DNA from 2 places in the Streptomyces sp. NPDC012835 genome. Region 1 is predicted to be linked to the other one. Evidence: riboswitches for the same ligand, from Rfam matches in the RefSeq annotation. Region 1 holds a riboswitch; the other holds the start of a gene.

Region 1 (4,170 bases):
CTGCGCGGGTACGGGGGTGGGCTCCGGCCGTGACGTCGGTGACGTCTGCGACGCCTGCTGCGATCCCGCCGCGCGCGCGATCCTCGTCGCCGGGCGCGAGCGCAGGTAGTACGTCGTCTTGAGCCCCTTCTTCCAGGCGTACGCGTACATCGAGCTGAGCTTCCCGATGGTCGGCGTCTCCAGGAACAGGTTCAGCGACTGGCTCTGGTCCAGGAACGGTGTCCGCGCGGCGGCCATGTCGATCAGGCCGCGCTGCGGGATCTCCCAGGCCGTACGGAACAGCTCCCGCACCTCCGCCGGGACCCAGCCGAACCCGGCCACCGAGCCGCTGGACTCGCGCAGCGCCTCGCGGGTCTGCGCGTCCCAGACGCCGAGCCGCTTCAACTCGTCCACCAGGTACGAGTTGACCTGGAGGAACTCGCCCGACAGCGTCTCGCGCTTGAAGAGGTTGGAGACCTGCGGCTCGATGCACTCGTACACGCCGGCGATCGAGGCGATGGTCGCCGTCGGGGCGATGGCCAGCAGCAGCGAGTTGCGCATGCCGGTGGTGGCGATCCGCGCGCGCAGCGCGTCCCAGCGCTCCGGCCAGGTCAGCTCCACGTCGTAGTGGTCGGGGTGCAGGACCCCGCGCGCGGCGCGCGTCCTGGACCAGGCGGGCAGCGGGCCGCTGCGCTCGGCGAGGTCGCAGGACGCCTCGTAGGCGGCGAGCATGATCCGCTCGGCGATGCGCGTCGAGAGGGCGGCGGCCTCGGGGGAGTCGAAGGGCAGCCGCTTCTTGAAGAAGACGTCCTGGAGGCCCATCGCGCCCAGGCCCACCGGGCGCCACTTCGCGTTGGAGCGGCCCGCCTGCTCGGTCGGGTAGAAGTTGATGTCCACGACGCGGTCGAGGAAGGTGACGGCCGTGCGGACGGTCTCGTCCAGCCGCTCCCAGTCGATCTCGCCCGACTCCAGCACGAAGGCGCCGAGGTTGATCGACCCCAGGTTGCAGACGGCCGTCTCGCCGTCGTCCGTGACTTCGAGGATCTCCGTGCACAGGTTGGAGCTGTGCACGGTGTGGCCGGGCTCGGCGGTCTGGTTGGCCGTACGGTTCGACGCGTCCTTGAAGGTCATCCAGCCGTTGCCGGTCTGGGCGAGGGTGCGCATCATCCGGCCGTACAGCTCGCGCGCCGGAAGGGACCTGCGGGCCAGGCCGTCCGCCTCGGCCTTGCGGTACGCGGCGTCGAACTCGTCGCCCCACAGGTCCACCAGCTCCGGCACGTCGGCCGGCGAGAACAGCGACCAGTCGCCGTCGGACTCGACCCGGCGCATGAACTCGTCCGGGATCCAGTGGGCGAGGTTCAGGTTGTGCGTGCGCCGGGCCTCCTCGCCCGTGTTGTCGCGCAGCTCCAGGAACTCCTCCAGGTCCGCGTGCCAGGTCTCCAGGTAGACGCAGGCCGCGCCCTTGCGCCGGCCGCCCTGGTTGACGGCCGCGACCGAGGAGTCGAGCGTGCGCAGGAACGGGACGATGCCGTTGGAGTGGCCGTTCGTCCCCCGGATCAGCGAACCGCGCGAGCGGATACGGGAGTACGAGAGCCCGATGCCCCCCGCGTGCTTCGAGAGGCGCGCCACCTGGTGGTAGCGGTCGTAGATGGAGTCCAGCTCGTCCAGCGGGGAGTCCAGCAGATAGCAGGAGGACATCTGCGGGTGGCGGGTGCCGGAGTTGAAGAGGGTGGGGGAGGAGGGGAGGTATTCGAGCCGGCTCATCAGCGTGTAGAGCCGCCCGACCTCGTCCGCCGCCCGGTCGCTCTCGTCCTCCGCGAGCCCGGCGGCGACGCGCGCCATGAAGTGCTGGGGGGTCTCGATGACCTGGCGGGTGATCGGGTGCCGGAGCAGATAGCGGCTGTAGAGCGTCCGCAGCCCGAAGTAGCCGAAGCGGTCGTCGGCGGCGGGGTCGATCATCGCGTCGAGCCGGGCCGCGTGGAGCGCGACGAAGGCGGCCGTGCGGTCCGCGATCAGGCCCTCGCGGCTGCCGACGGCGACGGACGCGGAGAACGACAGGGCGCCCTGGCCGGCCGCCTCGTCCGCGATCGTACGGGTGAGCAGCCTGGCCGCGAGCCGGGAGTACGCCGGGTCCTCGGAGATCAGCCCGGCCGCCGCCTCGGTGGCCAGCTCCCGCAACTCGGCCTCGTCCGAGCGGGCGTTGCGGCCCCGCAGCGCGGCGGCGGCGACCCGGCCCGGGTCGGTGTCGGGCAGATCGGCGGTCAGGTCCGTCAGGGTCCGCAGCAACGCGGTGCCGGGTCCGTCGGCCGTCGGCTCGGCGGTTTCCGTAACGGCTGAGACCGGATCGGCTGGCGCGATGGTCACGGTGATGCTCTCCCTCGCTCGGCTCTGGGCCGGCGGAGGGGAACGGGGAGCGGCCGCGCGCAGGGGTCCGCGGCCCGGGTTCCGGGCGCTACCCACTCCGTGCGGCGTCCACCGGCCCAACCGCGAGGCCCGGACGTCTGAACGTCCGGATCGGGTCGAGCCGGACGTACCGTCGGCAGGTACCCGGACTTACGCGGGCGTGACAAATCACGCCAACGCACACCGTTGCGGGACAGTTCCGGATTCGCACCGGATTCCCCTGCGTCGACAGCGAGGTCGAGCATACATCTGGGGGGCGGCTGCGATATCACCCCCCAGATGTTGTGTCGTGGCTCGCTTCGGTGACCGCCCTCGGCACAAGGGAAGGGCCGCCGTGCCCCCGTGAGGGAGGCCCGGCGGCCCCTGGGCGCCCGGCAGCCACGCGGTGCGGGTCCGGCCCGCTCAGCAGCAGCGGAAGCCCTCGCGCGGGTCGGCCTCGCGGGCGTCCGTGCGGCTGCGTTCGAAGGCCCGGCGGCTCATGACGGGCCCTCCCGGGTCGTGGGCGGCGGCGTGGGCGACGTACCGGTCGTACGTCGACTCGCCGGTCAGCTCACGGACGTACCAGCGGACGCGGCCGGCGAGGTGCCGCGCCCTGGCGGCCACGGTCCCGGTCGCCGTCATGAGACGCCGCTTCCCGCTCCCGCGCCCGCCTTCGCCTCGGCGTCCGCCAGCTCGGCCTTCTCCTCCGGGGTGGGGATCATCCCCGCCGGGGCGACGATCCGGGACCTGACGTACGGCGTCTCCGACAGCTTCACGCTCTCCGGCGCGCGGATCGCCGTGAGGCAGACCCGTGCGGCGTCCGCGATGACCACGAGGATCAGCAGCGCGAAGAGGGCCGACAGGACCCCGTCCACCGTGGAGTTGGTCACGACCGTGTGCATGTCGTCCATGGTCTTGGCGGGCGGCAGCACCTCGCCCCGGTCGATGGCCGACCGGTACACGTCGCGCTGGGTGAAGAAGCCCACCTTGGGGTCGCCGGAGAAGATCTTCTGCCAGCTCGCCGTGAGCGTGACGGCGGCGTCCCAGGCGAGCGGTACGCCGGTCACCCAGGCCCATTTCAGCCGGCCGGACTTGACCAGCAGCGTGGTGCAGACGGCGAGGGCCACCGCCGCCAGCAGCTGGTTGGCGATGCCGAACAGCGGGAACAGCTGGTTGATGCCGCCCAGCGGGTCATGGACGCCGACCCACAGGAAGTAGCCCCAGCCGCCGACCACCACCGCGCTGGCGAACCAGACGCCCGGCTTCCAGCTGACCTGGCGCATCGGCTTGTACACATTGCCGAGCATGTCCTGGAGCATGAAGCGCCCGACACGGGTGCCCGCGTCCACCGTCGTGAGAATGAACAGCGCCTCGAACATGATCGCGAAGTGGTACCAGAACGCCTTCATCGTGGCACCGCCGACGACGGACGAGAAGATCTCCGACATGCCGAGGGCGAAGGTCGGGGCGCCGCCGGTCCGCGACAGCAGACTGGTCTCCTCGACGTCCTTGGCCGCCTGGGCGAGTTGGTCGGGCGAGATGCTGAAGCCGAGCTGGGCGACCGCCTGCGACGCCGACTCGACCGTACCGCCGATGACCCCGGCCGGGGAGTTGACCGCGAAGTACAGGCCCGGGTCGATGACACAGGCCGTGATCATCGCCATGATCGCGACGAACGACTCGGTCAGCATCGCGCCGTAGCCGATCATCCGGATCTGGGTCTCCTTCTGGACCATCTTCGGGGTGGTGCCCGAGGAGATCAGGGAGTGGAACCCGGAGAGCGCGCCGCACGCGATGGTGATGAAGACG
Region 2 (4,170 bases), on a different contig from region 1:
TGGTTCGCCCGCTTCCACACCGCACTGCGGGCCCAGCCGGAGAACCGGCGCCGGCACTCGCTGCTGCCGCTCCTGCACGCCTTCCGCCACCCCGACGAACCCGTCCGCGGCTCGGCCATCCCCGCCGACCGCTTCGAGAAGGCCGTCCGCGAGGCCGGGATCGGCGACGACAACGGCATCCCGCACCTGTCGGCCGAACTGATCGCCAAATATCCGGCCGACCTGCACCGGCTCGGCCTTCTCCGGACATCGCCGGTACCGGACCCCCTCCAAGGAAACGTCCGACCCCAGCGGTGAACCCCCGGACGGCAGGGCGGTCAGGGCGCCGCGTTCAGCAGGTCGAGCGCGCTGTGCTGGCGTGCCGCGTCCGTCGTGTCGAGCGGTCCGTTCCAGCGCAGCCCGTACTGGCCGAGCGGATTGCGGTTCCGGGCGTACGCGGCGTCCGCCTGCCTGGACAGATAGGCCGTGTAGGGGTGGTCGGCGAGCGCCGCGTTGAGCTTGCCGAGGCCGCGGACGTGCGCGCCCTTGAAGGACGGGCCGTCCGCCCCGCAGTCACCGCCCTCGCACGGATCGCGCAGGATACCGCCGGTGTTCAGGGACGGGGAGGTGGTGGCCGCGTCGGCGATCTGCCGTGCCGTGGTGAGCAGTGCGGCGTCCTGGGTGGCCCGGTTCAGTTCCGTGAGCGCGCCGAGCAGCACGCCCTGGTTGTACGACCAGACGGCGGCGCCGTTGTTGCGGCAGGTGGACAGATCGATGCCGTCGTTCACCAGGTGCGAACCGTTGACCATCCCGGTCCCCTGGAACCACGACCAGCCGGCGCGGGCCCGGCCCAGATGGACGGTGTCGCCGGGTACGCGGTTGTGCAGGGCCGCGTTGAGCTGGATGTAGAGGGAGTTGGCGATGGCGTTCTTGTAGGTCTTCGCGGTGCTCCACCACACACCGCCGCCGCAGACACCGTCCCAGTAGGAGGCCATGTGATCGGCGTCCGCGCGTGCGGTGTTCAGATAGCGGCTGTCACCGGTCGCGTCGTACGCGGCGACCCAGGCCAGCCCCCACCACCCGGTGTCGTCGATGTAGTCGTTCCGGAACTGTCCTGCCTGAGCGTTGAGTTGGCGATTGTAGGTGTTGGCGATGGCGTAGCGATAGCTGGTCATTCCCGAGACGCGGATGTTGTCGATGACCGCGGTGAGCGCGTTGGCCGAGTTCCACCAGCCGGTGGTGTCGAACAGCCCCGTGCCGTTGTTGTAGAACTGCATCTGCGCCGTGGCCGCGGCCGTCCGGCGGTCCCACGCGTTCCAGGTCGTGCGCGCCCAGGGTGTGCAGGCGATGTCCGTACGGTCGCCGGCCCTGCCGCAGGCGCGCAGGGCGCCGACCCCGTTGGTGTTCCAGTCGTCCACGTTGTACATGAGGGTGCGCCGGCCGCGCTGTCCGGCGGGTACGACGGTGGCGCCGAGGCGGCTGCCGGAGCTCCAGGTGCGCCCGCCGTCGAAGGACCGGTCGAGCCAGACCTCGTCGCCCGGGCTGCCGTTGTCCGTCGAGGCCCAGCCCATCGCGTCCCGGTCGTCGAAGTGGAGGGCGATCGAGCGGGAGAAGAGCGTGGTGGAGACGGGGATACGGTCCTGCGGCGAGAGCGCGGGGTCGCGCGCGTCGCAGTACGCGTTGCAGATGGCCGCGGTCGGGGCGGCGCCCACGGCCGCCGCCGGGGCCACGGCTTGGGGGGTCAGGGCGACGAGAAGCGCCACGGCGAACAGTGCCACCAGGTGACGCATCCGGACCGACAACGTTTTCCACATGGGCGGCTCCGGGATCGGCGGGGTGGCTGAGAGCGCACCCGGAACGTATGGCAATGACGTGCCCACGTCAATGCGTCGGGAATTCCCCCGTCCCTGGAGGCGGTCGCGGTACGCGGGCGTTCCCGCGAGGGCGGTGTCACCGGAAGCGCGCGGGACGCGGACTCCGGGGACCGCGCCGGATCTCCATCGGCTTCCTGGGTCCCGTCCCGTCGATGACCTGGCGATATCACGTTCCTCCGGGGCGCCGGGGAGGTGCCCCCTTGCTGACAGCAGGGAGAACGGGGTGGAAGGATGGCCGGAGCAACAAGGCGACGGCGGTCCGAGGAAGCCGGTGGAAATCCGGCGCGGTCCCGCCACTGTGATCGGCGAGCGAGCCCCGCACACGACCACTGCCCGCACAGGGTGGGAAGGCGCGGCGCGAGCCTCGACCCGAGAGCCAGGAGACTCACGCGGTCGCCTCCTCGACGGACCACCGGGGCGGATCTCCCCGGAAGAGAGGAACGATGCGGCATGTCCGCCGACACCGTCCCGCCCGGCCGCGAACCGGCGCCCTGCCGGGTTGTCGTGTGCCGTGACTGCTGCTGCGGCAGCCCGAAGATACCCGGCGTCGACCACGCCGCCCAGACCGCGCGGCTGCGCGCCCAGGTGCCCGTGCGGGTCTCCGCCTGCCTGGACGTCTGCGAACAGGCCAACGTCATCGTCGTCCAGCCCTCCGCCGAGGGCCGCGCCGCCGGTGCCCGGCCCGTCTGGCTGGGGCTGGTCAACGATCCGGACGCGACCGAGGACATCGCCGCCTGGGCACGTGCCGGCGGGCCGGGCGTCGCACCCCGGCCGGACATACTCGACCTCTACACCATCAGGCCACCGCGACGGCGTACGGCCCCCTGACCATACGGACGGAGAGCCGGACTGGAGAGGCAGGAACCGTGGACGAAGCCCGTGCCCCCGCCGCGGCCGTCACCGCCGCGCTGCGTGACGTGGCGGGCCTCGGCGGCTTCTTCGCCCTGCACGTCGGCGGACCGGACGACGGCTGGCATCCGGTGGCCCGGTCCTACGCGGCGGGTTTCGGCGATCTCGCGCAGGCCGTCGCCCGCCGCCACCACACCACGGAACCGCGCATCGACGTCTCCGTCGCCCAGCTCGGTCACGCCGCCCGCCTCTGGTCCCCGGCCCTGGCGTGCGTCGTCCTGCACGGGATCGTCCTCGACCTGGAGGGACTGCACCGAGCCGACGACGGACCGGCCCTGCGTGTGCCCCGTCCGGCCGGCCGGCACGTCGACCGGCTGGACGACGATCCCGCCCGCGCCCTGTACACGCAGGTCACACGTCACCTGCTGGCACTGGCCGACGGACTGCGCGTCAAGGTCGCCCCCCGTCTGCTGGACGGCAACTCCGCCTCGGCGCTGGCCGGGGCCGCGCACGCCCTGCTCGCGGCCCGTCCCGCCGTACGAGGGCCGCTCACCGACCTCACGGCCGCACTGCTGGGCACCGGACGCCTGGCCGGCACCGGAGTGATCACCGGCCCCGACCTCGCGTTCCGCCGCCGAAGCTGCTGCCTCTACTACCGCGCGCCGAACGGTTCGAAATGCGGAGACTGCGGACTTGCCGACCACACGGCCGAACCAGCCCTAGGATGAGGCGACTTCCGCGCCCGGAGAGACCGAAGGACCACGGACACGGAAGGGCGTCACCACGTACGGCACGACCATCGCACACGCACGTGACCGGGGGGTGAACCGGTGGGAATCCGGCACCGGCCCGCAACCACGAGCGGCCCTCGGGCCGTGAGTCGGGGAACCCGGCGCGTGCTCGTCACCGCTTGCCACTGTCATGGTCCGCAGCGCGAAGCCGAGAGTTCCTCGTGCCGCGGGCCCGACCCGCACCAGGAAGGCTCCGCCATGCCGCGCACCGTACGCGTCTCCCGCGCACCACGTCACCTGATCGCCGCCACGGCCCTCGGCCTGGCGCTCGCCGCCGCCCCGTCCGCCGCGCACGCCGCCCCCGCCTCCGGAGCCACGGGCACGTCCGGTACGAACGCGCCCGTCAAGGTCACGGTCACCGTGCAGGGGCCCGACGGCCTCCTCTTCGAGGGGAGGATCAGGACGCGCGGGCACGAGGTCACCACCGCCACCGGTGGCACGCACAGGTGCGACGGCACCAACGGCGGAGCCCATCCCACCGCCGTGCCGACACCGACCGCCGCCCTCGACGACGCCGCCCGCAAGCGGGGCTTCACCTGGGACGGCACCTGGTATGCGTCCTTCGAAGACTTCTCCGTCGAGACCGTCAAGGATGTCAGCGGTGGCGGTGCCGCCTACTGGAACATCTCCGTCAACGGCACCCCGACCCCCGTGGGCGGCTGCCAGTTCGCGCTGAA

Evidence for each region. A riboswitch is a leader RNA that binds a small molecule or an ion and turns the genes downstream of it on or off. The one in region 1 is predicted to bind cobalamin.
Region 2: another riboswitch for cobalamin. It lies ahead of ACFY6S_RS18950 ((2Fe-2S) ferredoxin domain-containing protein); the one in region 1 lies ahead of ACFY6S_RS24075 (ribonucleoside-diphosphate reductase subunit alpha).

What each region holds. Positions count from the first base shown of each region.
Region 1 covers NZ_JBIBBW010000006.1:127,155-131,324, forward strand. Annotated here, with positions in the region: gene ACFY6S_RS24075 (ribonucleoside-diphosphate reductase subunit alpha) at 1-2,343, opposite strand, end outside; cobalamin riboswitch at 2,500-2,644, opposite strand; gene ACFY6S_RS24080 (YbdD/YjiX family protein) at 2,785-3,003, opposite strand; gene ACFY6S_RS24085 (carbon starvation CstA family protein) at 3,000-4,170, opposite strand, start outside.
Region 2 covers NZ_JBIBBW010000004.1:161,258-165,427, reverse strand. Annotated here, with positions in the region: gene car (carboxylic acid reductase) at 1-297, shown strand, start outside; gene ACFY6S_RS18955 (glycoside hydrolase family 76 protein) at 318-1,793, opposite strand; cobalamin riboswitch at 2,115-2,240, shown strand; gene ACFY6S_RS18950 ((2Fe-2S) ferredoxin domain-containing protein) at 2,304-2,681, shown strand; gene ACFY6S_RS18945 ((2Fe-2S)-binding protein) at 2,720-3,430, shown strand; gene ACFY6S_RS18940 (DUF4430 domain-containing protein) at 3,692-4,170, shown strand, end outside.